One region of the Kingella potus genome, then DNA from elsewhere that is predicted to be linked to it. Evidence: predicted binding sites of a transcription regulator. Region 1 holds the regulator's gene; each other region holds the start of a gene.
What was found. The regulator sigma-54, encoded in region 1, starts transcription at its own class of promoters, with help from an activator protein. The targets are predictions, from matches to a motif close to CTGGCACGCTTCATGCTT.

Region 1 (11,898 bases):
AGCGGCGAAAAGGCAAGCCTGCGATGCCGGATTTGAAAAAATCATGGTGCAGTCAGAATCGCCGCAGCCGGTGTATCTGGTGCTGTGGTATACGGAATCCCCCAGTTATGACAAAGATCCCGATACCGGAGAAACCAGATGTTCGGGCGGTTCGGGATCGAGTTATTTCGGTCTGGCCAGAGTGGTGCAGACGGGCGGCCGCTTTACCGTTACCGACACAGACCTGTTTGACAAAATGCCCAAGGCGAACGGATTTAGTCCGTACCAAACTGTTGCAGACCAGCCCAAGGCATTGAACAACCGCTTCATCCAATCCATACAAGTTATCGGCGGCAACCGCATCAGGGTGGTAGCGGACAAACACGCTCCCGAGCGGGAAAATGATTTTCAGGGTAACAATTTTCCCACCCGCCGCTGGCAGCATGAAATCAGCGTGCCCGATATGAGGGTGCTGGATGCGAAGCTGGTGTGCAAGCTGGAATACGGCGACAGAGGTACCGTTTGCAAAAGATAGCCCTTTGGGGCCGTTTGAAAAGCCTGCGTATCCGTTTTCAGACGGCCTCTTTACCAATCCAAACACATTAAAAAGCGAGTTAACCATGAAAAACAACACATTGATTTCCCTTGCCGCCGCCTTGCTGCTGCTGGCGGGCTGCCCTTTGCAGAAAGGCGAAGACGAAACGAAAAAGGAGCTGGCCGCGCTGAAAGAGCAGCTGGCGCAGCAGCAGAAGCAGGAGGCCGAACGCGCCGAAAAGGCCAAGCAGGAAGAGCAGGCCGTCAAACAGCAGCAGCGCGAGGACGAAATCTACCGACGCGCACAGGAGGATATGGAGCTGCGGCGGGCGTTTGAAGAGGAAGAAGAGAAGCTGGCGAAGGAAGAGCAGGCCAAGCGGGAAGCGGAAAAAGCCAAGCAGGAGGCGGCTAAGAAAAAAAGCATCGAGAAGCTGACGCGCTATCAGGCGGTGGTGATCAGCGAATCGGGCTACGGCGCATTAAACCTGCGCGGCTCGCCTTCGACGCAGTCGGTGGTGGTTACCGAATTGCAGGACGGCACGGAGGTGCAGGTTATCGCCGAAACCGATGTCTGCCACAAAATCCGCTCGCACTACGGCTGCTGGGTAAAAGTGAAAACCCGCGAAGGCCTGACGGGCTATCTGATGAACGCCTATCTGCAAAAAACCAACGCGGCGGGATTCAGCCGCAGGCCGGAGAAAACGGCACCTGAAGAGGAACCCGTCGAGTTTTGACCGCCCGCGCGGTATGCGGCAGAGGCCGTCTGAAAAGCGTAAAAAACGGCTTTCAGACGGCCTCTGCCGTTTTCCAGCCGTTGTGCAAACTGTTGCTGCAACATCCCAAACCGCAAGCGTGGCCGCATCTCATACCCTGCTTAACAATCCCGCGTAGGGCGTGTCGCATCAGGCGACGCACGCGTTCCATACATCAAGGAAGAGGCCGTCTGAAAACATATCCTGTGTTTTCAGACGGCCTCTGTCGGTGTACGGGCTTAGCCGCGCCGCCAGCTTGTGCCGCCTGCGCCGTCTTCCAAAATGATTTTGTGTTCGTTGAGCAGGTCGCGGATGCGGTCGGACTCCGCCCAGTTTTTATCCGCACGGGCTTGCTTGCGTTGGGCGATGAGTGCTTCGACTTCTTCATTGGTGAGGCCGTCTGAAACCGTGCCGCCCTGCAAAAATCCGGTCGGTTCGCGTTGCAGCAGGCCGATGATGCCGCCGAGGGCTTTGAGGCAGCCGGCCAGTTCGGCGGATTGGGTTTTGTTCACTTCGCCTGCCAGCTCGAACAATACGGCCACGGCTTCGACCGTGCCGAAGTCGTCGTTCATCGCAGCGTAGAAGCGGCGGGTGTAGCCGTTGGCGTTTTCGTTTAAGGTAAACCCGGCCGGCGGCGTGTTTTTCAGCGCGGTATAAAGGCGGGTGAGTGCGCCTTTTGCGTCGTCAAGATGCGCGTCGGAATAGTTCAGCGGGCTGCGGTAGTGGGCGCGCAGGATGAAAAAGCGCACGACTTCGGGATCGTATTGTTTCAACACGTCGCGGATGGTGAAAAAGTTGCCCAGCGATTTGGACATTTTTTCGCCGTCCACACGGATAAAGCCGTTGTGCAGCCAGTATTTCACATGGCTGGCAACCGGTTTGCCGTGGTGGGTTTCCGCGTGGCCGTGGCCGCAGGTGTGTCCGCTTGCGCCGACGCTTTGGGCGATTTCGTTTTCGTGGTGGGGAAACTGCAAATCCGCGCCGCCGCCGTGGATGTCGAAGGTGTCGCCGAACAGTTTTCCGCTCATCGCCGAGCATTCGATATGCCAGCCGGGGCGGCCTTGCCCCCACGGGCTGCTCCACGCCGGTTCGCCCGCTTTGGCGGCTTTCCACAGCACGAAATCGAGCGGATCGCGTTTGAAGCCGTCCACTTCCACGCGCTCGCCCGCGCGCAAATCATCCGGCGATTTGCCCGAAAGCTGGCCGTAGGCGGCAAATTCGCGCACGGCGTAATATACGTCGCCGTTGGCGGCCGGATAGGCTTTGCCGCGTGCAATCAGGCTTTCAATCATCGCAATCATCCCGGCGATGTTTTCGGTGGCCTTGGGTTCGAAATCGGGGCGCAACACGCCCAGTGCGTCGGCATCTTCGTGCATGGCGGCAATGAAGCGGGTGGTGAGTTCGCCTATGGTTTCGCCGTTTTCGGCGGCGCGGGCGATGATTTTGTCGTCGATGTCGGTGATGTTGCGCACATAGGTGAGCGGATAGCCGCACTCGCGCAGCCAGCGGGCAATCATGTCGAACACCACCATCACGCGGGCATGTCCGAGATGACAGTAGTCGTAAACCGTCATGCCGCAAACATACATGCGTACGTTTTCGGGGTCGATGGGGGAAAAGGCTTCTTTTTGGCGGGTAAGGGTGTTGTAGAGGTTTAGCATGGGTTTTGTATTAATCGTGTAGTTGTCGCGTTGATTTGACGGGTAAAACCAATAATGTATCGTTTTGTATGTCGAAAATCCGATATTTGCCGCATATCGGAAACGGCTTGCGGATGTTTTGAATCAGGCAGGGTTTGCCCATATGCGGATTGTCGGTGCAATGCCGTACAGCCTGTCAAACCCGCCCAAATATTTTGCGGCACTCTGTCTGCTTGAAAACTCGGCGATTTGGCCTTAACACAGCCGCCAAATGGCCGGGATTGAGTTCCATCTGTGCAAGCATGGCTTTCTCTTTGGTTTCGGCAAAGGCCGTCTGAATGCGGCCGCCGTTTCAGACGGCCTTTGCCATTCACTCAGCCTTCAACACCGAAGTATCCGTTTGCGGCTGCGCGGCGGCGATGGCGGCTTGCGCTTTTTCGGCCGCTTCGGCCTCGGCGGCGAGGCGTTTTTTCTCGATGAGGTACTGGCCGATTTGGTGTACCAGGTTTTGCGTGCCCTGGTGGGTTAACGCGCTGATTTTGAAGAGGCGCGGGGTGGCCATGTCGAAACCGAAACGGTCGTCGGGCGCGGGGTAGTCCCAGCCGATGGCGTTGAGAAACGCGGCGGCGCGGGTTTGGGCTTCTTCTTCGCTCAACATGTCGAGTTTGTTGAGTACCAGCCAGCGCGGTTTGTCGAACAGCTCTTCATCGTATTTGCGCAATTCGTGGATGATGGCGAGGGCTTCGGCGGCGGGGTCGGTTTCTTCGTCAAAGGGGGCGAGATCGACCACGTGCAGCAAAAGGCCGGTGCGCGACAAATGTTTGAGAAAGCGGTGTCCCAAGCCTGCGCCTTCGGCCGCACCTTCAATCAGGCCGGGGATGTCGGCCATCACGAAGCTGTGGTTTTCGTCGATGCGTACTACGCCGAGATTGGGGTGCAGCGTGGTAAAGGGGTAGTCGGCGATTTTGGGACGCGCGGCGGATACGGCGGCAATCAGGGTGGATTTGCCGGCGTTGGGCATACCCAAGAGGCCGACATCGGCCAGGACTTTGAGTTCGAGCATCAGCGAGCGGACTTCGCCTTCTTCGCCGGGTGTGGACTGCTTGGGGGCGCGGTTGACCGAGGATTTGAAGTGGATGTTGCCCAAGCCGCCTTTGCCGCCTCGGGCGAGACAGACGCGCTGGCCGTGGTGGGTGAGGTCGGCAACAACGTCGTTGGTGTCGAGGTCGCGGATAAGCGTGCCTACGGGCATTTTGAGCACGATGTCGTCTGCACCTGCGCCGTAGCGGTCGGAGCCGTGGCCTTTTTCGCCGTTTTTGGCCTGATAGCGTTTGACGAAGCGGTATTCGACGAGGGTGTTGGTGTTTTCGTCGGCTTCGGCGTAAACGCTGCCGCCGCGTCCGCCGTCGCCGCCGTCGGGGCCGCCGCGCGGTACGAATTTTTCGCGGCGGAAACTGGTTGCGCCGTTGCCGCCGCGCCCTGCGGCCACTTCGATTTTTGCTTCGTCGATGAATTTCATGTTTCGGTTTGCCTATGTGTGTTTCAGACGGCCTTTTATGTTGCGGAGGCCGTCTGAAAAGGGTGGTTTTGCTTTGGCAGGCCGTCTGAAAGCTGTGTTGCGGCTTTTCAGACGGCCTCTCGGCGCATTCAGCGGTTGAGTGCTTTGGCGGCGATGTCTTTGCGGTATTGCATTCCGTCAAAGCGGATTTTTTCTACGGCGCGGTAGGCATTCTGCTGCGCCTGCTCCACGCTGTCGCCGAGGCCGACGACGCAGAGGACGCGCCCGCCGTTGGTAACGGTGCCGCTGCCGGAGAGGGCGGTGCCGGCGTGGAAGACTTTGGCGGTTTCGTTTGCTTCGTCTATGCCTTCGATAATATCGCGTTTGCGCGGGCTGTCGGGGTAGCCCGCAGCGGCGAGAACGACTCCGACAGCGGTTTGCGGATTCCACTGTGCTTCGGCTTCGTTCAGACGGCCTTCGATGGCTGCCTGCACGAGTGCGGCAAAGTCGCTGTCGAGACGGCTCATCACGGGCTGGGTTTCGGGATCGCCGAAGCGGCAGTTGAACTCGATGGTAAAGGGTGCGCCGTGTTCGTCTATCATCAGGCCGGCGTAGAGAAAGCCGGTAAACGGAATGCCGTCGGCCTTCATGCCGCGCACGGTGGGCAGAATGATTTCGTCCATCACGCGCTGATGGACGGCGGGCGTTACCACGGGTGCGGGGCTGTATGCGCCCATGCCGCCGGTGTTGGGGCCGGCATCGCCGTCGAGCAGGCGTTTGTGGTCTTGGCTGGTGGCCATTGCCAACACGTTTTCGCCGTCGGACATCACGATAAAGCTGGCTTCTTCGCCTTGCAGAAAGTCTTCAACCACCACGCGTGCGCCTGCTTCGCCCATTTTGTTGCCCACGAGCATATCGTCAATTGCGGCGTGGGCTTCGTCTTCGTTCATGGCGACAATCACGCCTTTGCCGGCGGCCAGCCCGTCGGCCTTAATCACGATGGGTACGCCTTTTTCTTTGATATAGGCATGGGCTTCTTCTGCGTTTTCAAAGGTGCGGTATTCTGCGGTGGGGATGCCGTGCCGCTTCATAAAGGCTTTGGCGAAGTCTTTCGAGCTTTCGAGCTGTGCGGCGGCGCGGGTCGGGCCGAATATCGGCAGGCCGGCGGCGCGGAAGTCGTCCACAATGCCTGCCGCCAGCGGTGCTTCGGGGCCGACCAGCGTGAAGGCGATTTTCTCGGCGCGGCAGAACGCAATCAGCCCGGTGTGGGCCGATAGCGGCAGGTTGCGCAGCTTGGGTTCGACGGCCGTTCCCGCATTGCCGGGCGCGACGAAAACGGTTTCTACCTCGGGAGACTGCGCCAGCTTCCATGCCAGCGCGTGTTCGCGGCCGCCGCCGCCGATAACGAGCAGTTTCATGTTGCAACATCCTTGAAAACGGGAGGAGCGGATGATTATAGCCCATTTGGGCGAGGCCGTCTGAAAAGCCGCCGCAGGTTTTCAGACGGCCTGAAAACACAGTACAATAAAGACATATCGATAAAAAACGTACCGAATATGCCAGCAAACGCCAGCCGCCTGATTGCGCGGAACCTGCAAAAATCCTTCAAAAAAAGACAAGTCGTCAAAGATTTTTCCCTCGACATCGAAAGTGGCGAAGTCGTCGGCCTGCTCGGCCCGAACGGTGCAGGCAAAACCACCAGCTTTTATATGATAGTCGGCCTGATTGCCGCCGACGCGGGCAGCATTACCCTTGACGGGCGGGAGCTGCGCCACCTGCCGATACACGAACGGGCGCGGCTGGGCGTGGGCTACCTGCCGCAGGAAGCCTCGATTTTCCGCAAAATGACCGTGGAACAGAACATCCGCGCCATCCTCGAAATCGGTATGAAAGACAAAAGCCGCATCGACGCGGAACTCGAACGCCTGCTTGCCGACCTCAATATCGGCCACCTGCGCCGCAGTCCCGCTCCCGCGCTATCCGGCGGCGAGCGGCGGCGTGTCGAAATCGCCCGCGTGCTGGCGATGCAGCCGCGCTTCATCCTTTTGGACGAACCCTTTGCCGGCGTGGATCCGATTGCCGTGATCGACATCCAGAAAATCATCGGTTTTCTGAAAGAGCGCGGCATCGGCGTGCTGATTACCGACCACAACGTACGCGAAACCCTGCGCATCTGCGACCGGGCATTCATCATCAGCGACGGAGCGGTGCTGGCCACCGGCCGCCCCGAAGAGCTTGTTGGAAACGAACAGGTACGCGCCGTTTATCTCGGCGAAAACTTCAACTATTAAAAACACTCAAAACATAAAAACACATTATGAGCGGACAATCCTTCCATCTCAAACTCAAACAAACGCAGCAGCTAAACCAGGGCTTGCAGCAGTCGCTGCGCGTTTTGCAGATGTCCGGCATCGAGCTGGAACGCGAAGTGGACGACTGGTTGCAGGACAACCCGCTGCTCGAGCGGCGCGAGCCTGCCGACGACGGCGTACTCGAACCCGCCCGTCTTTCCGCCGCCGTGTCCTCGCGTAACCAAATCGGCGGCGACGAAGCCGAAGACGTATGGGCCACCATCGCCGAAGAAGAAGATTTCAACCGCTATCTGCACAACCAAGTCTGCGAACACCCCCTCAGCGACGAAGAAGCCGCCCGCATCCACATCCTGATTGATTTCCTCGACGACCAGGGCTACCTGACCGACAGCATGGAGGAAATCATCGACCACACACCGCTCGAATGGATGCTGGACGAAGACGATATGCACGACGCGCTGGAAAAGCTGCAAAGTTTCGATCCCCCGGGTGTAGGCGCGGCCGACCTGCGCGAATCCCTCCTCATCCAGCTCCAACGCCTGCCGGCAAGCGCCGAACGCCGCTGCGCCGGCAAAATCGTCAACCGCTTTCTCGACGAACTCAACCGCAGCAGCAGGCGCAACATCGCCAAATTCAAAAAAGAGCTGCCCGACTATCCCTCCGACACCATCGAAGCCGCCCTCGACCTCATCACCACCCTCAATCCCTATCCCGCCTACGGCTTCGCCTCTGCCGAACCCACATCCTTTGTCCAGCCCGACGTATTCGTACGCGAAGGCGAACACGGCTGGGAAGTGTCCGGCAACGAACACGCCTGGCCCAGCCTCGTCCTCAACTCCGAGCTGGCCGACGCACTCAAAGAAGACGGCATCGACGAGGTGTGGCGCGAAAAAATCCAGGAAGCCCGCCAGAAAATCGACAGCCTCGAACTGCGCAAAAACACCGTTTCCCGCCTGGCCGAATACATTGTCGCCAAACAGGAAGACTTTTTCGATTTCGGCGAAATCGGCCTGACCCCCATGCTGATGAAAGATGCCGCCGCCGCCCTCGGGCTGGCCGAAAGCACCGTTTCCCGCGCCGCCGGCAACAAATACCTCGCTTGCCCGCGCGGCCTGTTTCCGCTACGCTATTTCTTCACCCAAGCCGTCAACAGCGGCGAAGGGCAGGAAGGCAACAGCCAAACCGCCGTCAAAGCCGTGCTGGCCCAACTGATCGAAAACGAAGACAAAGCCGCCCCGCATTCCGATGAAGCCCTTGCCGCCCTGCTCAAGCTGCAAGGCATAGACATTGCCCGCCGCACCGTCGCCAAATACCGCGAAGCCCTCGGCCTGCCGCCGGCCCATCAGCGCAAAATATAGTTTTCATGCCGTCTGAAAACGGTTTTCAGACGGCCAACCCACCGAAGGAGTAAAACTATGAATCTGAAAATCACCGGTTTGAATTTTGATGTAACCGAAGCCGTCAGGGAACACGTCGCCCTCAAACTCGAGCGCATCAGCCGCCACGCGGGCAACCTGATTTCCGTAACCGTTACCCTTTCGCTGGACAAACCCGAGCACAAGGCCGAAGCCGATGCCCACCTGTCGGGCAAAAACGTGCATGTCGAAGCCGTTGAAAGCGAAAATATGTATGCCGCAATCGACGTGATGATGGACAAGCTCGACCGCGCCCTGATCAAACACAAAGAGAAAAGCAACAATGTGCGCGGCGCGGGCAAACCCGCCGTTGCGGAAGCGGAAGCGGAAGGCGGAGATGAAGATGCCGGAGCATAAAGCCGCCGCGTTTCCGCAGTCTTAAAACACAGCCAACAGGCCGTCTGAAAACAGTTTTTCAGACGGCCTGTTGGCATTTTCAAGTTTGGACTTTTGCAACTCTTGGAAGAATTGGCTCGAAATCCGTTATTTCCGCGCAGGTGGGAATAGCGGCGGATAAATCATCTGTTTCGTGGGTTTGGTAACTCAACTTGCTTGGTTATTAATTTTAATGATAAGAATAAGAAAAACAAAAAAATAAAAGGTAGCAACAACAAAAATAAGCAAACAAAAATAGTATACGTTTTTTCTTCCCTGGTAAGAAGATTTGATATTTTCATATGAATTTTGAAATATAACATTATCCCCTATTACTATTTTACTAATAATCCCCCTTTGCGGATCAGGCGGATCTTTTTTAATTAACGCAATAAACTCAACATTAACATTACTTGAGAATCTAGAAACTTGGTTGGCTTCACAAAAGTGCGTAAGCCCCAGACAACTAGATTGAAATTGCGGAGATTTTATATTATCAACGTAGATAAATAAATTCCTTCCAGATTTCTTTGATCCCGTATATGTAGATTCGAGTTTCGTTACCCCAACAACCTTAATTACCTCCGGATGAATAACTTCTTCCGTTTTCATTGCATAAAAAGATAACAACATTGAAATTATTGAAATAATTAAAAGAAGTATCAGATCCTCAAGATCCTGACCACCCCATATCTGATCAATCTTTCTATATACATACTTAATTAACATTACTATCTCCAGCAAGCGCAGTCTGTGTGTAGGGTGTGTGGCACAGCCACGCACGCGTTTTTCATTTTTACTGAAAATTTTAACCGCCGCGTGCGTGCCGTTTGGCACACACCCTGCTGTTTTTTGTTCAGGCCGTCTGAATTTTCGGCAAGCGTTGATGCCGTCTGAAACGTTGTTTGTATGCGTCCCGCCGCTTTTTTGACTAGCTGTTTTCCGTCATTCCCGCGCAGGCGGGAATTTTGTTTGGTTTTCGGCAGCGGTATTTTATCCCGCCATCCGATATGTTTCCGCCAAGATTTCCGCCTGCGCGGGAATGGCGGCGTTTAAGCAGGCACAGCTTGGAGCCTGCTCCAACAAAACCGTTAAACCATCTGCTTGGTGTCGGGTTTGCAAGCCGAGCCGCCGCACGGGCTTGGCAGCGGGCTAAGTCCGTCTGAAAAGGTGCGGACATCAATCTCCGCTCACGTTTAACACAGGCGAGGCGTTTTCTTCGGAGAGCAGCACCGTCATCATGCTGGTAACGAGCCTGGCTTTTTCGGGTTCGGTCATATTGACAATGCCGCGCCGTTCCAACTCTTCTACCGTGCCGGCCGCCATGCCAATCGCGCCGCGTACCAGCGTTTGCCGCGCCAAAATAACCGCTTCGGCCTGTTGGCGGCGCAACATGGCTTGGGCGATTTCGGGTGCGTAAGCCAAATGTGTAAAGCGTGTTTCATCAATGCTGATGCCTGCGATTTCCACCCTTTCCTGCACCATGCGGCGGAATTGTTCCAAAATTCTATCCGAATGCCCCGTCAGGCTCTCTGCCGCGCCATCGTTGGTATAAGGGTGGTGGGTTGCCAATACCCGCAGCGCGCCTTCGCTTTGCACCTGCAAAAAGTTGTGTGCGTTTTCCACATCCAGCACCGCAGCAGCGGGGTTGTCGATGTGGTACACAATGGCCGCCGCAATTTCAATGGGCGTGCCGGAGGCATCGTTTACTTTCAGCGTGGCGGTAACGTAGTTGCCTGTTTTGAGCGACACGCTGATCGTGTTGTAAAACGGAAGCAGCCAAAAAAAGCCCGATTGGGACAAAATCCCTGCGTATTGCCCGAACCGTGTGCCCACCAAAGCCGTATTCGGCTGCACCACGCGAAAGCGCGTAAAGCCATACAACACCAGGGGCAGCAGCAAAAAGCCCAATACTTTGCCGATGTTGCTGCCAAATACCAGTACTGTTGCAAACAAAAACAGCACCACCAAAATCACGGCGGCAGTAAAGCCGTTCAGGTGCGGCATTGTGTATTTGTGGCTGTTGGATTGCCCCATTGTGTTTTACTCCTTCAAAGTGCTTGGAAACAGGCTTGATTATTCCGTAGAAAATAATCGGTTTTTATAGAAAACACAGCTTGGATTCCGACCCGGCAAAACCGTTAAACCATCTGCTTCTGTCGGACTTGCCATCCAGGCTGCTGTGTGGTTGTCGGCAACAGTAGAGGCCGTCTGAAAACGGCAGCTTTGGTTTCAGTCCGACAAAACCGCTGCTGTTTTCAGACGGCCTGCATCTGTTTTTTTTTATTTGCCCTTACCCAGTTGCGGCAATACCGAGCCTTCGCCCAGCGACAATAATCCGCTTTGCGCATAGATGCCGAGTTTGGCTCGGGTGTCGGTGATGTCGAGGTTGCGCATGGTGAGCTGGCCGATGCGGTCGAGCGGGGTGAAGGCGGCATCTTCCACTTTTTCCATGCTCAGGCGTTCGGGCCGGTAGGTGAGGTTGGGCGATTCGGTGTTGAGAATCGAGTAGTCGTTGCCGCGCCGCAACTCCAGCGTTACTTCGCCGGTGATGGCGCGGGCAACCCAGCGTTGGGCGGTTTCGCGCAGCATCAGGGCTTGGCTGTCGAACCAGCGGCCTTGGTAGAGCAGGCGGCCGAGGCGCAGGCCGTTGATGCGGTATTGTTCGATGGTGTCTTCGTTGTGGATGCCGGTTACGAGGCGTTCGTAGGCGGTGTGCAGCAGTGCCATGCCGGGGGCTTCGTAGATGCCGCGCGATTTGGCTTCGATGATGCGGTTTTCGATTTGGTCGCTCATGCCGAGGCCGTGGCGGCCGCCGATGCGGTTGGCTTCGAGAAACAGGGCGACGGGGTCGGCAAATTCTTGGCCGTTGAGGGCGACGGGCACGCCTTCTTCAAAGCGAACGGACACGGTTTCGGCTTTGATTTCAACGCTTTCGTCCCAAAACGCCGCGCCCATGATGGGTTTGACGATTTTGACGCTGCTGTTTAAAAATTCCAAATCTTTGGCTTCGTGGGTGGCGCCGAGCATGTTGGAATCGGTGGAATAGGCTTTTTCTGCCGACATTTTGTAGTCGAAGCCGTTGGCAATCAGAAATTCGCTCATTTCTTGGCGGCCGCCGAGTTCGTCGATAAAGGTTTGGTCGAGCCAGGGTTTGTAGATTTTGAGGGCGGGGTTGGTGATGAGGCCGTAGCGGTAGAAGCGTTCGATGTCGTTGCCTTTGTAGGTGCTGCCGTCGCCCCAGATGTTCACGTCGTCTTCTTTCATGGCGGAAACGAGCATGGTGCCGGTTACGGCGCGGCCGAGCGGGGTGGTGTTGAAATAGGGCATGCCGCCGGTGGCAACGTGGAATGCGCCGCATTGGATGGCGGCGATGCCTTCGTGGGCAAGCTG
Region 2 (5,828 bases), 250 kb from region 1:
ACCAGCGGGGTCAGAACCAAAGTATTCGCACCCGCTGCCACGCCTACTTCCTGGGTATTGTAGCTGATCGTGATGACACCGGTTTGCGGATGCGCCAACACAGAGGAAACGTATTTGCTGGACGCTCCCGTATTGTTCGACCGACTGTTCCAGCTTCGGATGATACTGTCCAACTCCGTCGGATTGGTGCGTCCGTAGGCCGCAATATCGACTTTCAGATCCGATGCCAGCAGCAGACCTTCGGCTACTTTCGTCCGAACAATAAAATCCTGATACAGCGGCAGCGAAATGGCGGCAAGAATGCCGATGACGGCCACCACAATCATGAGTTCGATCAGCGTAAAACCGGCCTGCTTTAAAAAAACAAGATTGTTTTTCAATTTTATATTCCCTTCCTAAATCTTAGAAATGCCCAACACCCGCTTGGGCGGGTGTTGGGCATTTTATACTGCTAAACAGCGGTTAGCGGCATTGCGAAGGAGCGTATTTTTCCAGCACGGTGCCAACAGTACCAGCAGTACCGATTTGTTTCACAGCGGTAGCAGTAGTAGCGGATTGGCAGGACCAGTCGAGGTTACCGGCAACGCCGTCAACCAACGCCTTAGCCAAACGGATTTTGTTAGTACCGTCATTGATCCAAGGAGTCAAAACCAAAGTATTTTGATCCGATTTCACACCAACGGCAGCACCGTCGAATGTAACAGTCAGCTCGCCGCGTTTTTCGTCGCCGGAAGCAGCTTCCATCAAAACGCTGGTTACATATTTGGAAGTAGCACCTTTGTTGTTAACCTGACGATTCCAAGCGGCTATAGCGATGTCCAAGTCATTGCTGGAAGTAGCATCGGTAGCGAGCATGGTTTTAGCAGACTCAGCCAAGTTCAAACCCTCGGTAATGCGGCTGCGTACTGTGTAGTCTTGGTAGGCCGGCAGGGCGATAGCGGCCAAGATGCCGATAATGGCGACAACGATCATCAACTCGATCAGGGTGAAACCTTTTTGCATTGCTTTCATGTTTTAACTCCAAGTTAGTATTCGGCGAAATTGCCGTTTTTTTAAAATCAGACCTTACCGCCCCATGCGGCACAGCCTTGAATCAATCAGCCATAATGTGTTTGGCACATCTTTTAAAACTTTGTTTCCTGCGGGCTTTGCTTTTTACGCTGCCCGTTGCGGATGAAATGTTTCAAGCAATGCCCGTGCCAGCGGACAATTTTGACTGCTTTCCTTATTTATCTTTATGTTTTATATGATTTTTTAATTTTAACGCACTAAGCATACCTTCCGCTGGCAGTATAGGTATAAACTGCATTTTCGCGTCAGTTCTGACTTTTTAGCGCAACGGCATAAGGCCGCATTGCGTCAGCATGACGGCTTTTGTCAGCCGTAAAGATTCCAAGTGCCCCAATCCGGATGCCGCTTTAAAACAAAGACCGTCTGAATATGCGCTTTCAGACGGCCTGCAGGAAGATTTAGTAGGACAGCGTTTATTTTTTCAGCGCGTCGCGGATGTCGCGCAGCAGCAGCACTTCTTCGGAAGGCTCGGCGAGTGCGTCGTCGGCATGGCTTTCGACTTTGCTTTTCAGGGTGTTGAGGGCTTTGACCACGGCGAAAATGGCCGAGGCGATGATGAGGAAGCTGATGATGCTGTTGATGAACAGGCCGATATTGAGGGTAACCGCACCGGCAGCTTTGGCGGCGGCCAGGGAGGCATAGCCGCCGTCGGGAACGGAGGCTCCGTCTTTCAGGGTGATGAATAGGTTGGAGAAGTCCACGCCGCCGATCAGCAGGCCGATGGGGGGCATGATGACATCGTCCACCAGCGATTTGACGATGCCGGAGAAGGCCGTGCCCACTACCATACCCACCGCCAGATCGACGACGTTGCCGCGCATGATGAAGTCTCTAAATTCTTGTTTGATTGACATTTTGTCTTTCCTTTTCGGTTTGTTGCGGAATAAAGGCGCGGCAGTTTAGCGAAAGTGTGCGGCCGCAGGATGACGGCAGGATTTGCGGTTGTTTTTCGTGTCATGCGGCGGCTGGGTGCGGTGTATGGCAATCGAAGAGGCCGTCTGAAAACCTTTTTTGGCTTTCAGACGGCCTCTTTATTCATTTGGCCGTGCGGCATTTCAACGCGCCGTGTCGGCCAAAGTTTGTTTGAAGGACAGGCCGAACAGGCGGCCGTGGGTGGCTTCGGGATAGGCATGGTAGGCGGTGTCGCGCGTATGCGGACGCAGCTTTGCGGCGAGTTGTGCGGCGGCATCGGGCGGTACGGCGCGCAGGGCGGCGGCACGGCGGGCGAGCATGGCGGCCTGCTGCGCATCGGCCGGCTGTTTTTGTTCCTGTGCGCCGCTCTTGTCGATGCGCACGCTGCGATCGGTTAAGACTCCGTCCTGCCGCAGGGCGCGTTCGGCGCGGTGCAGCATTTGGCCGCTGTGCCACCAGAGGGCGGGGTCGGCGGCGGCGTAATGTGTGAAGGTGTGCGGTTTTTCAAACAGGGTGTAGAAGACGAACAGGCCGCCGTAGGAGTGTCCCCACAGGGTTTGCCGCTGCGGGTCGGTTTTGGCGATGGCGGCGATTTGCGGGCGCAGGCTGTGTTCGATGAAGTCGAGCAGCGCGGGTGCGCCGCCGTTGCGGCGGCCTTCTGAGAGCGGGTCGGCCATGCTTTGTCCGTTTTCGTCGGGCGGGGTGTAGTCGTAGGCGCGGCGGGCGGTGTCGAAACGCAGCGCGGTGGGATAGCCCGCCAACACCAGCAGCGGCGGGTTTGGCAAACTGCGCAATGTGTCTGCGTCCAGGTATTCGAGTACGGCATTGCCGTCGAGGGCGTAGAGGGCGGGATAGCCTGCGGCGGGCGGCGGGGCGGATGGGATGCCGACGAAGATGCGGTAGGGCTGCCCGGCCGCGTCGGCCATGTCGAGGGTGCGGAAGGTGTAGCCGGTGTGGGCGGCTGTGAGTACGGAGGTGTCGGCGCGGCGGTAGACTTCGGGATTGACGGGCGTTGCGGCGGCGGCCAGCGCGGGCAGCAGGGCGAGTGCGGGGAGCAGGCGTTTCATGGGCGGACGGGCTTGGGTTGCGGAAACGGCGGACTGTAACGGAAAACGGCGGCGGCGGGAAGCTGCTGCCGTCCGTCTCTTTGGCTGCGCAGAGGCGTTGCGGGGAAGGCGGCGGCCGTATTGCAGGAGGCCGTCTGAAAATCTGTTATGCCGTTTTGTTTCGCCGACACTGTGTTTTCAGACGGCCTTATATATTGCGCTGTCTGTCCCTTCGGAAAGGCAAATCCGCTACGAAGCAAAAAACGCGTGCGTCGCTGTGCGGCACACCCTACTTTGGTAGAGGAGATTGCATACGCCGCTTGGGCGGCACACCCTGCCCGACGGGCAGCGGCGGGAACGGTATAAAAACGGAAGGCCGTCTGAAAACCTGCAAAACGGTTTTCAGACGGCCTCTGCCGTGCCGTGGCGGCGGTGTTCAGCCTGTGAGCTGGCGGGTAATCAGTTTTTTCACCGGCGGCAGGTTGTTGCTGACGCGCAGGACGAGGCTGCGCAGGAGCTTGGCGGGGGCGGCTTCGTTGGTAAAGAGCTTCACCATGGCGTTGGTGCCGTGGTAAAGCGGGCGGGTATTGATCTGGTGTTTGGCATTGTAGCGTTCGAGCAGGGAGGACGCGCCGATGTCGCGGCCGTTTTGCGCGGCCTGCACGACGAGTTTGCCGAGAATGTCCGCGCTTTCGAGGCCGAGGTTGAAGCCGTGGGCGGTTACGGGGTGCATACCGACGGCGGCATCGCCGATCAGGGCGGCGCGTGGGGCGTAGAAGCGGCCGGCGTGTACGCCCACCAGCGGGTAGGTGTGCAGGGTGCCGGCCTGTTCCATTTTGCCCAGCCTGAAGCCGAGCTGTTTTTCAAGGTCGGCGGCAAATTCTTCGGGGCTGAGTGCGAGCAGGCTGCCGGCTTTGTCGCTGTCGATGGTGATGACGCAGTTGGTCAGGTGCTCTTCCAACGGCAGCAGGGCGAGGGTGCGGCCGTATTGGAAAAATTCGACGGCGGTGTGTTGGTTGGAGATTTCGTGTTTGAAACGGCAGACGATGACGGTGCGCCCGAAGTCGTGCATATCGGCGGAAATGCCAATCTGGCGGCGGGTTTGCGAAAAGCGGCTGTCGGCGGCAACCAGGAGGCGGGCGGTCAGCTCTTCGCCGTTGTCCAAAGTGAGGTAGGCCTGGGTGTCGGTGGTGCGGGCTTCTTTCACGCCCACGCCGGAAAGGATGTTTACGTTTTCCTGACCTTTCACCGCTTCATAGGCGGCACGGCGGATGTTGTGGTTGGAAATCAGGTTGCCCAGCCGGTCGGTTTCGCCGCCGCGCGCCTTGGTCGGCTGCGGGAAATAGAGCTGGTAGGACGAAGAGCCGTTCCACACTTTCGCATCTTTGAGACGGTAGATTTCGTCTTCCGGCACGCGCTGCCAAATGCCCAGCCGCTCCATGATTTCCTTCGACAAATGCGTCAGCGCGATTTCGCGCCCGTCGTAGGCGGGGTTTGCGATGCTTTCCAAAGGGGCTTTTTCCACGATGGTAACGGAAAGGCCGCTGCCGTCCAGCGTGCGGGCGAAGCTCAGTCCGGCCGGGCCTGCGCCGACGACGACGATGTCCGAGTGCTTGCTCATTTCGGTTCTCCTTTTTCATAAGGGCTGGGCAAAACGTGAAAGGCGCAAATGCCGCTGTGCCTGACACAAAACGCGGCAAGGATAGCAAAAAAACGCCGCCGTGTGGCGCGGTATGGCACAGATTTAATGCAAATCAAACCGCGCCGCGCCCGTGCGTGCGGACGGCTTTTTCCGCGATTTGCTATACTCGCCGCTTTCACACACACCATCAGGAAAACCGATGTCCGAACTGCGCCCCTATCCCAAGCCGAGCTACCCGCAACGCGCCAAAACCGCCCTCCACTACCTCCTGCCCCAGCTTGCCGTTACCCGCGCCGCCGGCTGGCTGGCCGAACGCCGCTGGGGCGTGCTGACCACCCTTGCCGTCAAAGCCTTCGCCGCCCGCTACAAAGTCGATATGTCCGAAGCCGAAAAAAGCCGCGCCGGCGACTATGCCAGCTTCAACGAATTTTTCATCCGCCCGCTCAAAGCGGATGCCCGCCCGATTGATGCAAACCCCGCCGCCCTCTGCCTGCCCGCCGACGGCTGCGTCAGCGAAGCCGGAGCGATAGAGGCCGGCCGCCTCATCCAGGCCAAAGGACACAGCTTCTCCGCCCTCGAGCTCCTCGCCGGCGATGCCGCCCTCGCCGCCGAATTTTCAGACGGCCTCTTCCTCACGACTTACCTTTCCCCGCGCGACTACCACCGCGTCCATATGCCCTGCGCCGCCACCCTGCGCCGCATGATCTACGTTCCGGGCGAGCTTTATTCCGTCAATCCCTTTCTCGCGCAGCACATCCCCAACCTCTTCGCCCGCAACGAACGCCTCATCTGCGTGTTCGACACCGGCTTCGGCAGCATGGTGCAGATACTCGTCGGCGCCACCGTAACCGCCAGCATCAGCACCGTATGGGCGGGGGTTGTCAATCCCCCGCGTCCGCAAACCGTCCTGCAATGGCTCTATCCGGCCGACGGCGCGGATGCGGTCAAACTCGAAAAAGGACAGGAAATGGGCGCGTTCCGCCTCGGCTCCACCGTGATCAACCTTTTCCCGCAAGGCAGCGTCCGTCTCAACGACACCCTGCGCCCCGGCGCACCCGTCCGCATGGGTGCGCTGCTCGGCGAAAGGGCAGAGGCCGTCTGAAAACCTGTTGCACGGTTTCAGACGGCCTTTTCGCTATATTTGGAAACGCGTGCGT
Region 3 (2,482 bases), 250 kb from region 1:
ATTCGGCGTATGGTATCCGCAGCCGTATCCCGAACTGATGGGGGGATTGAAGCTGCTCGGGCTGATTGTGGCGGTGGATATGGTGTGCGGCCCGGTGCTTACTTCTGTTTTGGCCAATCCCGCGAAGCCGAAACGCGAAATGGCAACCGATTTGTCGCTGGTGGCCGTTATCCAGCTTGCTGCCCTGATATACGGCCTGCACGCTGTTGCGCAGGCGCGCCCCGTGTTTTTGGCTTTCGAGGCCGACCGGTTTACCGTGGTGAGTGCGGCGGAAATCGATCAGGACAAACTAGGCGAAGCCTTGCCCGAATTCCGTTCCCTGCCGTGGTGGGGAGTGAAACGCATCGGATTGCGCGATGCTAAGGACGGCAACGAAAAACTGTCCAGCCTGCAAATGTCGCTGCAAGGAGTGGAACCCAGTGCGCGTCCGGATTGGTGGACGGAAGAAACCGATGCCTACCGTGAGCGCATCCGTAGCAAAATGAAGCCGCTCTCGAACTTGGAAAAAATGTATCCCGATAATGCGGATTTGTCTGCTGCTGTGGAAAAAAGCGGTTTGCCGCCGCAGGATTTGTACTATCTGCCGTTTACCTCGCAAAAAAACAAATCTTGGACGGTTCTGATGGATAAAAACACCGGTTTCAAAGCATTTGTGCATTTGGATGCTTTTGGAACAGAATAAAATCATAGTACAAGAGGCCGTCTGAAAACCTGCTTTGCGGGTGTTCAGACGGCCTCTTAATGATTGGGGCACTTGGAATCTTTACGGCTGACAAAAGCCGTCATGCTGACGCAATGCGGCCTTATGCCGTTGCGCTAAAAAGTCAGAACTGACGCGAAAATGCAGTTTATACCTATACTGCCAGCGGAAGGTATGCTTAGTGCGTTAAAATTAAAAAATCATATAAAACATAAAGATAAATAAGGAAAGCAGTCAAAATTGTCCGCTGGCACGGGCATTGCTTGAAACATTTCATCCGCAACGGGCAGCGTAAAAAGCAAAGCCCGCAGGAAACAAAGTTTTAAAAGATGTGCCAAACACATTATGGCTGATTGATTCAAGGCTGTGCCGCATGGGGCGGTAAGGTCTGATTTTAAAAAAACGGCAATTTCGCCGAATACTAACTTGGAGTTAAAACATGAAAGCAATGCAAAAAGGTTTCACCCTGATCGAGTTGATGATCGTTGTCGCCATTATCGGCATCTTGGCCGCTATCGCCCTGCCGGCCTACCAAGACTACACAGTACGCAGCCGCATTACCGAGGGTTTGAACTTGGCTGAGTCTGCTAAAACCATGCTCGCTACCGATGCTACTTCCAGCAATGACTTGGACATCGCTATAGCCGCTTGGAATCGTCAGGTTAACAACAAAGGTGCTACTTCCAAATATGTAACCAGCGTTTTGATGGAAGCTGCTTCCGGCGACGAAAAACGCGGCGAGCTGACTGTTACATTCGACGGTGCTGCCGTTGGTGTGAAATCGGATCAAAATACTTTGGTTTTGACTCCTTGGATCAATGACGGTACTAACAAAATCCGTTTGGCTAAGGCGTTGGTTGACGGCGTTGCCGGTAACCTCGACTGGTCCTGCCAATCCGCTACTACTGCTACCGCTGTGAAACAAATCGGTACTGCTGGTACTGTTGGCACCGTGCTGGAAAAATACGCTCCTTCGCAATGCCGCTAACCGCTGTTTAGCAGTATAAAATGCCCAACACCCGCCCAAGCGGGTGTTGGGCATTTCTAAGATTTAGGAAGGGAATATAAAATTGAAAAACAATCTTGTTTTTTTAAAGCAGGCCGGTTTTACGCTGATCGAACTCATGATTGTGGTGGCCGTCATCGGCATTCTTGCCGCCATTTCGCTGCCGCTGTATCAGGATTTTATTGTTCGGACGAAAGTAGCCGAAGGTCTGCTGCTGGCATCGGATCTGAAAGTCGATATTGCGGCCTACGGACGCACCAATCCGACGGAGTTGGACAGTATCATCCGAAGCTGGAACAGTCGGTCGAACAATACGGGAGCGTCCAGCAAATACGTTTCCTCTGTGTTGGCGCATCCGCAAACCGGTGTCATCACGATCAGCTACAATACCCAGGAAGTAGGCGTGGCAGCGGGTGCGAATACTTTGGTTCTGACCCCGCTGGTAAGGAATGATGCGGGCGGCTATCAAACCATGGTTGCCGCTTTTGCCTCTGGCAATACCAATGCCATTGATTGGGCGTGCGCTTCCGATACGCGCATGACGGCGACCGCGCAGGGATTTACCAATGTCCAAAACGGAACACTGCCCTCACGCTATGCTCCCGCTTCCTGCCGCTGATTCGGGCAGATGTCCCGTTCTTTCCCCCAAGCCGATTAACCGGACAACAGTATGTCTGATTCCGTCAAACAATCCCGTTGGCGTTACGCCGCCAAGCTGGCTTTAATCCATTTGTCCATCAATGTTGCTGTGGCATTGGTAGTTGCCGTTTTGATAT
Region 4 (11,898 bases), 240 kb from region 1:
CAGGGGGTTGGCAAGAATATTGGCAAGAACGATGCCGTACTGCCCTGCCGGCAGCGCGTCGGGCAGAAAGAAACGGGCGGGAACAGCGTTGGTGGCGGCATTGCTTTGCGCGGCGGACACGGCCTGCGGGTCGATGTCGGTGCCGTCGGCGGCAGCGGCACCGAGTTTGAGGGCGGCAATGGCGAGAATGCCCGAGCCGCAGCCGTAGTCGAGTACGGTTTCGCCGCCTTTGAGATGCCGGTCCAGCCATTGCAGGCACAAACGGGTGGTGGGGTGGCTGCCGGTGCCGAAGGCCAGCCCGGGGTCTAGTTGCAGGCTGACGGCGGCGGGGTCGGGGGCGGTGTGCCACGAAGGGGTAATCCACAGGCGGTCGGAAATGCGGATGGGTTCGAACTGGGACTGGGTCAGGCGCACCCAGTCTTGTTCGGGCAGCTCTTCGCTGCGGTAGGGCGGCACGGCAATGCCCAAAGATGCGGCGGCGGCGGCAATGGCGGCGGCTACGTCGGCATCTCCGGCAAACAGGGCCAGCACTTTGCTGTTTTGCCAAACCTGTTCGGCGGGCATACCCGGCTCGCCGAAGATGGCTTGTTCTTCCTCCGTGCCGGCGTAGGCATCTTCGATGGCGGCGGAGAGCGCGCCGTATGCCATCAATGCGTCGGAAAATTCTTCGGCGGTGCGTTCGTTAACGATGAAAGTGGTTTGCCGGTAGGTCATGTCGGGCTTTCTGAAAAATATCGGGTTTGCGGGATTGCAGGCCGTCTGAAAACACGGAAACCGCGCTTTGGGCTGCGCAATCCGCATTTTCAGACGGCCTCAAACGGGCTGGTCGGAACAGATGTTAAAAATCGCCCCACAGGGTCTGCATGGCGGCGAGGGCGGCGAGGGCGGCGGTTTCGGTGCGCAGAACGCGGCGGCCGAGGGCGAAGCCGGCAAAACCGGCGGCAAAGGCCGCGGCTTCTTCCTGCGCCGTCCAGCCGCCTTCGGGGCCGGCCATCAAAACAACACTTTGCGGCGGCGGAATGTCGCGCAGGCTTTGGCGGCCGTTGAGGCTCATCAGGAGCTTCGCGCCCGCATCGGGCAGGTGCGCCAGAGCCTCTTGGTAGGACAGCAGCGGCCGCACTTTCGGAATCATGCAGCGGCCGCTCTGCTCGCAGGCGGACACAACGATGTCCTGCCAGCGGGCAACGCGCCTGTGCGCCCGCTCGCCCTCAAGCCGCACTACCGATCGGGTGCTGACCACGGGGATGATTTCGCACACGCCCAATTCGACGCTTTTTTGCAGGGTAAAATCCATCCGCTCCCCCGCAGACACAGCCTGCACCAGCGTAACCGCCAGCGGGGACTCGTTTTCAGACGGCCTCTGCGCCAGAATTTCCGCCGCCGCCGCGCGCTTGTCCAACCGCGCGAGTACGGCGGAATATTCGCAGCCGTCTCCGTTAAACAGCACGATTTCCCCGCCCGCCCGACAGCGCAAAACGTGCAGATGGCGCACCACATTGTCGGGCAGGGAAACGGTTGCGCCGCAGCAAAGCGCGGTGTCGGCGAAGAAGCGGGGCATAATCGGTAAAAATCGGTTAATATAGTTTGCGATTATACAAGAAAGGCCGTCTGAAAATGCTTTTCAGACGGCCGCAACGGAATAAAAGGACCATACCGTGCTGCAAGCGTTACAAACACTGGTCAAACACATCGCCCGCACCGAAGTGATGCCGTACTTTCTCAACGCAGGCGCAAACGAAAAGCCCGACGGCAGCATCCTTACCGAAGCCGATCTCGCCGCGCAGGCCGCTTTCGCCGCCGCCCTGCCGCAAATCGCCGACTGCCCGATGCTCGGCGAAGAAATGGACGACGAAACGCAGCGCGACCTCTGGCTGCACAACCACGACGGCCTATGGGTGGTCGATCCCATCGACGGCACCACCAACTTCGCCAACGGCTTTCCCCACTTCGCCCTCTCCGCCGCCCTCATGCGCCGTGGCAAATCCGTACTCGGCGTGGTGTACGACCCCGTGGCCGACGAATGCTTCGCCGCCGAAGCGGGCAAAGGCGCGTTTCTCAACGGCCGCCGCCTGCCGCTGGCCGTGCGCGGCAAAAAACTGCACCGCGCCATCGCCGGCGTGGAAATCAAATACCTGCGCTCGGGCACGCTGGCCGGCCGCATGAACACCCTGTCCCCCGTCGGCAGCATCCGCAGCATGGGCAGCAGCACCCTCGACTGGTGCTACCTTGCCGCCGGACGCATGGACGTATACGTCCACGGCGGTCAGAAGCTGTGGGACTACGCCGCCGGCGCACTCATCCTGGCCGAAGCCGGCGGCTGCATCGCCACCCTCGAAGGCGACGACTTTTGGAGCGGCGGACACGTCTTCCAACGCTCCGCCATCGCCGCCCTCAATCCCGAACTCTTCGCCCCCTGGCTCGCATGGATACGCGCCAACCAGTAAATCCGCCACCCGCGCCCGTCCAAACCGAAAGAAAAAAATTGCACAGCAAGCCGTCCGCCCGTATAATCCGCCGTGCCGCTCGGGTCTAATCCCTTGCCCGTGCGGTTTTTTCTATGACGTTTTCCCATAATGTGTTTGGCCGTCCGCTTGTCGGACGGCATTTTTTTTGCCTGTAAAATCCACATTTACACAAATTCATACACCGTACGTCAAAAAAATATACCATTTATCCGGAGTTGTACTATAATGCGGCCATACAACAAAACAACACCTAACGGGGCCAAATATGAAAAAACTGTTGAACATGCTGCGCAACGAATGGCATGCCGCCTTCGATCCCAAAACCATCGTCATCGACGATTACGAAGACATCAAAATCCACGCGGGCGCATTGCGCTGCCTGAACGAAGAAGAGCGCGAAACCCTGCTCGAATACGTTACCCGCGCCGAAATCTCCAAGCAGACCGGCCGTGATACCGGTGCCCGTTACGGCATTACCGTCGGCGAAGCACTCGAAGACCAGCACACCATGCAGGACATCGAATCGTCCATCGCCTCGTTCGGCATCTGACCGCTTCACAACAAACAGGCCGTCTGAAAACGTTTTCAGACGGCCTTCGTTTTAATAATCGGACAAAAAGCCGCAGACAGTATGGAGAGTACGGCAAGGACGCATTTTTTATTGTATGTTCCGATACTTTGAAAACCGCGTGGATTTGTTACCAAACAGAAAACGCGTGCGTCGCCGAGGCGGCACACCCCACAGCAGCGGCATATGTGGGAATGGGCGAAGACACCTCCGCTGTTTGTTGCCGTGCAATACAGCAGCGGTGTTGTTAAAAAACACGGAAAGGCCGTCTGAAAACATTTTCAGACGGCCTTTCTTTACTTCGCCGGCGAATCGGAATCAGCCGTCGATTAACGCGTCCACAAAGGCGCGGGCATCGAAGGGGCGCAAATCGTCTATGCCTTCGCCCACGCCGATGTAGCGCACGGGAATCGGGCGGGCGGCGGCGAGGGCGGCGAGTACGCCGCCTTTGGCGGTGCCGTCGAGTTTGGTAACGATGAGGCCGGTTACGCCCAGCGCGTCATCGAAGGCAATGACCTGGTTCACGGCGTTTTGGCCGATGTTTGCGTCCAAAACGACGATGATTTCGTGCGGTGCGTCGGGCATGGCTTTTTGCAGGACGCGCTTCACTTTTTTGATTTCTTCCATCAGATGAAGCTGGGTGGGCAGGCGGCCGGCGGTATCGGCGAGGACGATGCCGGTATGGCGGGCTTTGGCAGACTCGACGGCATCGTAGCAGACGGCGGCGGCATCCCCTTTTTCTTGGGAAACCACAGTTACGCCGTTGCGCGCGCCCCATTCTTGGAGCTGTTCGCGGGCGGCGGCGCGGAAGGTGTCGCCGGCGGCCAGGATGACGGATTGGCCCTGCTGTTGGAAATATTTGGCCAGTTTGCCGATGGAGGTGGTTTTGCCCGCGCCGTTGATGCCGGCCATCATGATGACGAAGGGTTGGCCGTTGTCGGGGATTTCGAGGGGTTTTTCCAGCGGGGCGAGCATCTCGTACAGGGATTCTTTGAGGGCGCGGCGCAGTTCGGTGCCGTCGGACAGGCCTTTCAGGGAAACGCGGCGGCGCACGTCTTCCATGATTTGATCTGTGGCTTCGATGCCCATGTCGCTGGTGAGCAGAACGGTTTCGAGTTCTTCGTAGAGGTCTTCGTCGATTTTGCCGCCGCCGAACACGCCGGCGAGGGATTTGGCCATTTTGTCGCGCGATTTGCCGAGGCCTTGTTTGAGCCGCGCCGCCCAGCCGCTGCGGCTTTCGGCTGCGGGCGGCTCTTCTGCGCGGACGGCGGGCGGGTTTGCGCCTGTTGCCGTTTCTGCCGTTGCCGCGTCGGCTGCGGGGCGGTTTTCAGACGGCCTGTGTACCGTTGCGCAGGTATCCGTATGCGCGGCGGTCGGCTCGTCAGCCGTTGCGTCTGCCGCTGTTTCTTGCGCCGACCGGGCGGACGGGTTTGGGTTTTCAGACGGCCTGTTTGTTGCTTCGAGGCCATCTGAAACGGGGTCGGATGCTGTGTTTTCCTGTGTTGCGTTTTCGTGTTCCGCTGCGTCTTGCGTACTGTTTCCCGCATCGGAACGCAGCAGGCTGCTGCGCTGGCTGCTGTTGCTGCTGCTGCGGATGTCGCGCAGGAATTGCTCGCGTTCGTCGGCGGCTTCTGCAGCTTCTACGGCTTCTACGGCTTCTGCGGCTTCGGCTGCGGGCGGTGCGGGGATGTCGTTTTCAGACGGCCTCTGCGTTGGCGGGCTGTCTTCTGAAACGGGAGGGGCGGGAGTGTCGGTTTTGCGTTTGAAGAGGAAGTCGAATAGTGCCATTGCTGTATGTTCCTTCGGGGGCGGTTTGTACCGGTTTGCCCGGATACCGCTTTGATTGGTGCGGCGGCGTTTGAGCAGGCGCAACAAGGATGTGTTCCTTTTGCCGCGCGGCTTGTCAGGCGGCGGATTGTAACGCAAGCGGGATGCGTCGGGCGGCCTTTTTTGCTTTTCAGACGGCATTTGTGCCGCTAAGATGGCGGCTTTTCGCATTTTTGGAAAGGATGCTGCGTGGTAAAGCGTTATTTGTGGATTTTCCTGCTGTCCGCCGCACCCGCGCTCGAAGCGCAGACGCTGCACTTGAAGCTGGACAACGGGATGAAGGTGCTGGTGTCGGAAGACAAGCGTGCGCCGGTGGCGGCGGTGCGGCTGTGGTACAAGGTGGGCAGCGTGGACGAACACACGGGCAAAACAGGGCTGAGCCACGCGCTCGAACATATGATGTTCAAAGGCACGAAAGCCGTGCCTGCGGGGGCGTTCAGCCGCCGCATTGCCGCGCTGGGCGGCAGCGACAATGCCTACACCAACCGCACGGAAACGGTGTACACCACCGATATTGCGGCAAAAAATCTGGAAGAAGTGCTGAAAATGGAGGCCGACCGCATGACCGGCCTCAATTTCAGCGACCGTGATTTCGCCAACGAAATGGATGTGATCCGCGAAGAGCGGCGTTTGCGCACCGAAGACAGCCCCGCCGGCAAAATGTGGGAAACGCTCAATATCAATATGTGGCACAAGCCTTTCAACCGCGCTCCGGTTATCGGCTATATGGACGACCTGCACACGCTCAAAGCCGACGATCTGCGCGCGTGGTACCGCCAATGGTATGCACCGAACAACGCCACGCTGGTCATCGTCGGCGGCGTAAACGCGCAAGACACGGTTAAAACGGTGGAAAAACTTTTCGGCGGCATTCCCGCCCGCGAGCTGCCGCCGCGCAACGATGAAGCCGAAAACCCCGCCTTCGCCGAACCTCTGTTTACCGCCGAAATCCGCGCCGCCACCGCCCAACCCATTGTCGGCATCGGCTGGCGCATGCCGCGTGCGCAAAAAATTACCGACGAAATGCCCTACGCGCTGGAAATGCTCTCGCTGGTGCTGGCCGGCACCGATTCGGCACGCTACGACAAAAAACTGCAACGCGGCGACGCAGTGGCACTGGCCGTGTCCGCAGGCTACAACAACTACGGCCGTAAAAATGCCCTCTTCGCCGTTACCGCCATGCCCAACGGCGGCGTAACGCCCGCCGCGCTCAAAGCCCGCCTCACCGGCGAAATCCGCGACATCGCCGAACACGGCGTAACGCCGCAGGAACTCGAACTCATCCGCCATCCCCTTGAAGCCGAAAAAATCTTCGCCAAAGACTCCGTACGCAGCCGCGCCGACATGCTGGGCACACTCGAACACAACGGCTTCGGCTGGCAGACCGAAGACGAAGTGCTGCGCCGCCTGCTCGCGGTAACGCCTGCGCAGGTGCAGGCCGCCGCCCGTCTCCTGCTCCAAAGCCCCGCCGCCGAAATCACAGTGCTGCCGCAGCAGCAGAACGCGGCGCGGCAGCGTACAGGCCGTCTGAAAACCCCCTCCGCCCGCATCATCCGCAACAAGGCAGAAAAATGAACAAAATCCTCCTTATCCTCCCCGTTTTCCTCGCCGCCGCCCCCATCCATGCCGCCCCCGAATTCCAACGCTGGCAGACCAAAGACGGTGCAACCGTCGTCCTCGTCGAACGCCACGGGCTGCCCATCGTCAATATCGGCATCACCTTCAAAGGCGCGGGGCAGGCCGGCGAAAGCGAAAAAGGCGCGGCCTCCTTCACCGCCGCCATGCTCGATTCCGGCAGCAGCAAATACAGCGAAGAGCAGCTCCGCGATGAAGCCAACCGCCTCGGCGTAAGCATAGGATCAAGCGCGGGTGTCGAAAACGCCGCCGTTTCCTTCGCCTCTCTCAGCAGGCCGCAAACCCTTTCAGACGGCCTCAAACTCGCCAACCAAATCATCGCCCATCCCGTCTTCGATTCCGCCGTTCTCGAACGAGAGAAAAAACAAGCCGCCACCGCCCTGCGGCAAAACCTCAGCAACCCCGCCTTCGCCGCCGCCCGCGAACTGGCAAAACTCAACTACGGCAGCCACCCCTATGCCAACAACGCGCGCCTTGAAGAAACCGACATCCTTGCCGTTTCCGCCGACACCCTCAAACGCCACCACCGCAGCCTGTACGCCAAAAACAACGCCTACATCGCCATCGTCGGCGACCTTACCCGCAAACAGGCCGACACCGCCGCCGCCGCCCTACTCGACGGCCTGCCCGACACCGCCGCCGTGCGGGACATCCCGCCTGCGCCCGCCGCCGCAGGCCGCAGCGCAAACCTGCCCTTTTCCGGCAAAGAACAGGCCGCCGTCGCCATCGGCCTGCCTTTCGCCGAACGCCAAAGCCCCGACCGCCACGCCCTTGCCGTGGGCAACTACATCCTCGGCGGCGGCGGTTTCGACAGCCGCCTGATGAAAACCCTGCGCGACGAAAAAGGCCTGGTTTACGGCGTATCCTCCGGCTACACCCCGCTTGCCCGCAAAGGCCCGTTTGCCGTGTCTTTCACCACCAAAAAAAGCAGCGCGGCAGAAGCCCTCGCCGCCGCACGCCAAGTCATCGCCGACTTCGTCGCAACCGGCCCCACCGAAGCCGAACTGCGCCAAGCCAAAGACAACATCACCGGCAGCTTCCCCATGAGCCACGACACCAACGCCAAAACCGTCGCCCTCGCCGCCAACATCGGCGTGAACAACCTGCCGCTCAACTACTACGACCGCTACACACAGCAAATCGAAGCCGTAACCGCCGCGCAAGTCAGGGCAGCCTGGCAGCGCAGGCTGGATCCCGCAAAAGCCAACGCCGTAACCGTCGGCGCACAATAAAAACAAGCTCCGACATACAAAAGGCCGTCTGAAAACCGTTTTACAGTTTTCAGACGGCCTGAATACCGAAATCCCCGCACACCAAAAGAAAGGACAAAAAATGGACACCGAAACATACGCCCGCGCCCTTGCCGCCGTTGCCATACCCGGCACGGAACGCACCCTCGGCGGCGAAAAAGCCGTGAAGCGAGTTTGGCAGGAAAAAGACGGCCTGCACATCGATCTCACCTTCGGCTTCCCCTACGGCCACATCAAAGAAGCCCTTGCCGCCGCCGTACAAACGGCCTTGTCCGCCGCAGGCTGCGCCGAAACCCTGCACCTGCACCTGTCCGCCGACATCCTTACCCACAAAGTCCGCCCCGGCGTTGCCACCATCAAAGGCGTAAAAAACATCATCGCCGTTGCCTCGGGCAAAGGCGGCGTGGGCAAATCCACCACTACCGCCAACCTCGCCACCGCAATGGCGATGATGGGCGCGCGCGTCGGCGTACTCGATGCCGACCTCTACGGCCCCAGCCAGCCCACCATGCTCGGCGTGCAAGACCGCAAGCCCGACCAAAAAAACAAAAAACTCATCCCCGTCGAATCCGACAGCGGCATCCAAGTCATGTCCATCGGTTTTCTCGTCGATGCCGACCAAGCCGTCGTATGGCGCGGCCCCATGGCCAGTCAGGCCTTGCAGCAGCTCATGTTCCAAAGCGAATGGGACAACGTGGACTATCTCTTCATCGACCTGCCGCCCGGCACCGGCGACATCCAGCTTACCCTGTCGCAGAAAATCCCCGTAACTGGCGCGGTAGTCGTTACCACCCCGCAAGACATCGCCCTGATCGACGCACGCAAAGCGGTGGATATGTTCGACAAAGTCAATATTCCGATACTCGGCGTATTGGAAAATATGTCGGTACACGTCTGCACCAACTGCGGACACGCCGAAGCCGTGTTCGGCACCGAAGGCGGCAAAAATCTGGCAGCCCGCCTGAACGTCCCCCTGCTCGGGCAGCTTCCCCTTTCCCTACCCGTGCGCGCAGCCATGGACAGTGGCGCGGCCGGACAGCTTTTGCAAAACCACCCCGCCATCGCCGCCGTCTACACCGAAGCCGCCTTCCAAATCGCACTAGCCATCGCCGACAAAGGCCGCGATTACAGCAGAGCATTTCCGAAAATTGTTATCGAATAAAGGCAAAAGGCTGTATGAACTCCCGTTTCACAGGAGTTCATACAGCCTTTCTTTTATATGACTTGTCTTATTTTGTTCCAAAAGCATCCAAATGCACAAATGCTTTGAAACCGGTGTTTTTATCCATCAGAACCGTCCAAGATTTGTTTTTTTGCGAGGTAAACGGCAGATAGTACAAATCCTGCGGCGGCAAACCGCTTTTTTCCACAGCAGCAGACAAATCCGCATTATCGGGATACATTTTTTCCAAGTTCGAGAGCGGCTTCATTTTGCTACGGATGCGCTCACGGTAGGCATCGGTTTCTTCCGTCCACCAATCCGGACGCGCACTGGGTTCCACTCCTTGCAGCGACATTTGCAGGCTGGACAGTTTTTCGTTGCCGTCCTTAGCATCGCGCAATCCGATGCGTTTCACTCCCCACCACGGCAGGGAACGGAATTCGGGCAAGGCTTCGCCTAGTTTGTCCTGATCGATTTCCGCCGCACTCACCACGGTAAACCGGTCGGCCTCGAAAGCCAAAAACACGGGGCGCGCCTGCGCAACAGCGTGCAGGCCGTATATCAGGGCAGCAAGCTGGATAACGGCCACCAGCGACAAATCGGTTGCCATTTCGCGTTTCGGCTTCGCGGGATTGGCCAAAACAGAAGTAAGCACCGGGCCGCACACCATATCCACCGCCACAATCAGCCCGAGCAGCTTCAATCCCCCCATCAGTTCGGGATACGGCTGCGGATACCATACGCCGAATATCAAAACGGCAACTACCAATGCCACAGCAACATTGATGGACAAATGGATTAAAGCCAGCTTGGCGGCGTAACGCCAACGGGATTGTTTGACGGAATCAGACATACTGTTGTCCGGTTAATCGGCTTGGGGGAAAGAACGGGACATCTGCCCGAATCAGCGGCAGGAAGCGGGAGCATAGCGTGAGGGCAGTGTTCCGTTTTGGACATTGGTAAATCCCTGCGCGGTCGCCGTCATGCGCGTATCGGAAGCGCACGCCCAATCAATGGCATTGGTATTGCCAGAGGCAAAAGCGGCAACCATGGTTTGATAGCCGCCCGCATCATTCCTTACCAGCGGGGTCAGAACCAAAGTATTCGCACCCGCTGCCACGCCTACTTCCTGGGTATTGTAGCTGATCGTGATGACACCGGTTTGCGGATGCGCCAACACAGAGGAAACGTATTTGCTGGACGCTCCCGTATTGTTCGACCGACTGTTCCAGCTTCGGATGATACTGTCCAACTCCGTCGGATTGGTGCGTCCGTAGGCCGCAATATCGACTTTCAGATCCGATGCCAGCAGCAGACCTTCGGCTACTTTCGTCCGAACAATAAAATCCTGATACAGCGGCAGCGAAATGGCGGCAAGAATGCCGATGACGGCCACCACAATCATGAGTTCGATCAGCGTAAAACCGGCCTGCTTTAAAAAAACAAGATTGTTTTTCAATTTTATATTCCCTTCCTAAATCTTAGAAATGCCCAACACCCGCTTGGGCGGGTGTTGGGCATTTTATACTGCTAAACAGCGGTTAGCGGCATTGCGAAGGAGCGTATTTTTCCAGCACGGTGCCAACAGTACCAGCAGTACCGATTTGTTTCACAGCGGTAGCAGTAGTAGCGGATTGGCAGGACCAGTCGAGGTTACCGGCAACGCCGTCAACCAACGCCTTAGCCAAACGGATTTTGTTAGTACCGTCATTGATCCAAGGAGTCAAAACCAAAGTATTTTGATCCGATTTCACACCAACGGCAGCACCGTCGAATGTAACAGTCAGCTCGCCGCGTTTTTCGTCGCCGGAAGCAGCTTCCATCAAAACGCTGGTTACATATTTGGAAGTAGCACCTTTGTTGTTAACCTGACGATTCCAAGCGGCTATAGCGATGTCCAAGTCATTGCTGGAAGTAGCATCGGTAGCGAGCATGGTTTTAGCAGACTCAGCCAAGTTCAAACCCTCGGTAATGCGGCTGCGTACTGTGTAGTCTTGGTAGGCCGGCAGGGCGATAGCGGCCAAGATGCCGATAATGGCGACAACGATCATCAACTCGATCAGGGTGAAACCTTTTTGCATTGCTTTCATGTTTTAACTCCAAGTTAGTATTCGGCGAAATTGCCGTTTTTTTAAAATCAGACCTTACCGCCCCATGCGGCACAGCCTTGAATCAATCAGCCATAATGTGTTTGGCACATCTTTTAAAACTTTGTTTCCTGCGGGCTTTGCTTTTTACGCTGCCCGTTGCGGATGAAATGTTTCAAGCAATGCCCGTGCCAGCGGACAATTTTGACTGCTTTCCTTATTTATCTTTATGTTTTATATGATTTTTTAATTTTAACGCACTAAGCATACCTTCCGCTGGCAGTATAGGTATAAACTGCATTTTCGCGTCAGTTCTGACTTTTTAGCGCAACGGCATAAGGCCGCATTGCGTCAGCATGACGGCTTTTGTCAGCCGTAAAGATTCCAAGTGCCCCAATCATTAAGAGGCCGTCTGAACACCCGCAAAGCAGGTTTTCAGACGGCCTCTTGTACTATGATTTTATTCTGTTCCAAAAGCATCCAAATGCACAAATGCTTTGAAACCGGTGTTTTTATCCATCAGAACCGTCCAAGATTTGTTTTTTTGCGAGGTAAACGGCAGATAGTACAAATCCTGCGGCGGCAAACCGCTTTTTTCCACAGCAGCAGACAAATCCGCATTATCGGGATACATTTTTTCCAAGTTCGAGAGCGGCTTCATTTTGCTACGGATGCGCTCACGGTAGGCATCGGTTTCTTCCGTCCACCAATCCGGACGCGCACTGGGTTCCACTCCTTGCAGCGACATTTGCAGGCTGGACAGTTTTTCGTTGCCGTCCTTAGCATCGCGCAATCCGATGCGTTTCACTCCCCACCACGGCAGGGAACGGAATTCGGGCAAGGCTTCGCCTAGTTTGTCCTGATCGATTTCCGCCGCACTCACCACGGTAAACCGGTCGGCCTC

Region 2: DYE40_RS03735 (pilin) is a predicted target of sigma-54. The motif match lies at 1,186-1,203, and genes of this name have one in related genera.
Region 3: DYE40_RS03750 (pilin) is a predicted target of sigma-54. The motif match lies at 948-965, and genes of this name have one in related genera.
Region 4: DYE40_RS03765 (pilin) is a predicted target of sigma-54. The motif match lies at 11,172-11,189, and genes of this name have one in related genera.

Annotation. Positions count from the first base shown of each region.
Region 1 covers NZ_UGJJ01000001.1:1,084,975-1,096,872, forward strand. The annotation lists gene DYE40_RS04945 (hypothetical protein) at 1-514, shown strand, start outside; gene DYE40_RS04950 (SH3 domain-containing protein) at 600-1,247, shown strand; gene cysS (cysteine--tRNA ligase) at 1,505-2,926, opposite strand; gene obgE (GTPase ObgE) at 3,276-4,424, opposite strand; gene purD (phosphoribosylamine--glycine ligase) at 4,553-5,821, opposite strand; gene lptB (LPS export ABC transporter ATP-binding protein) at 5,960-6,694, shown strand; gene rpoN (RNA polymerase factor sigma-54) at 6,721-8,073, shown strand; gene hpf (ribosome hibernation-promoting factor, HPF/YfiA family) at 8,131-8,487, shown strand; gene DYE40_RS04985 (hypothetical protein) at 8,674-9,342, opposite strand; gene DYE40_RS04990 (SPFH domain-containing protein) at 9,685-10,542, opposite strand; gene argG (argininosuccinate synthase) at 10,789-11,898, opposite strand, start outside.
Region 2 covers NZ_UGJJ01000001.1:833,829-839,656, reverse strand. The annotation lists gene DYE40_RS03740 (pilin) at 1-380, opposite strand, end outside; gene DYE40_RS03735 (pilin) at 463-1,011, opposite strand; gene mscL (large conductance mechanosensitive channel protein MscL) at 1,485-1,925, opposite strand; gene DYE40_RS03725 (alpha/beta hydrolase) at 2,127-3,050, opposite strand; gene ubiM (5-demethoxyubiquinol-8 5-hydroxylase UbiM) at 3,466-4,650, opposite strand; gene asd (archaetidylserine decarboxylase) at 4,871-5,773, shown strand.
Region 3 covers NZ_UGJJ01000001.1:839,987-842,468, forward strand. The annotation lists gene tfpZ (TfpX/TfpZ family type IV pilin accessory protein) at 1-682, shown strand, start outside; gene DYE40_RS03750 (pilin) at 1,140-1,688, shown strand; gene DYE40_RS03755 (pilin) at 1,771-2,325, shown strand; gene tfpZ (TfpX/TfpZ family type IV pilin accessory protein) at 2,377-2,482, shown strand, end outside.
Region 4 covers NZ_UGJJ01000001.1:842,705-854,602, reverse strand. The annotation lists gene prmA (50S ribosomal protein L11 methyltransferase) at 1-714, opposite strand, end outside; gene DYE40_RS03810 (16S rRNA (uracil(1498)-N(3))-methyltransferase) at 839-1,558, opposite strand; gene DYE40_RS03805 (inositol monophosphatase family protein) at 1,656-2,444, shown strand; gene DYE40_RS03800 (hypothetical protein) at 2,731-3,015, shown strand; gene ftsY (signal recognition particle-docking protein FtsY) at 3,352-4,821, opposite strand; gene DYE40_RS03790 (M16 family metallopeptidase) at 5,050-6,435, shown strand; gene DYE40_RS03785 (M16 family metallopeptidase) at 6,432-7,727, shown strand; gene apbC (iron-sulfur cluster carrier protein ApbC) at 7,828-8,907, shown strand; gene tfpZ (TfpX/TfpZ family type IV pilin accessory protein) at 8,975-9,760, opposite strand; gene DYE40_RS03770 (pilin) at 9,812-10,366, opposite strand; gene DYE40_RS03765 (pilin) at 10,449-10,997, opposite strand; gene tfpZ (TfpX/TfpZ family type IV pilin accessory protein) at 11,455-11,898, opposite strand, start outside.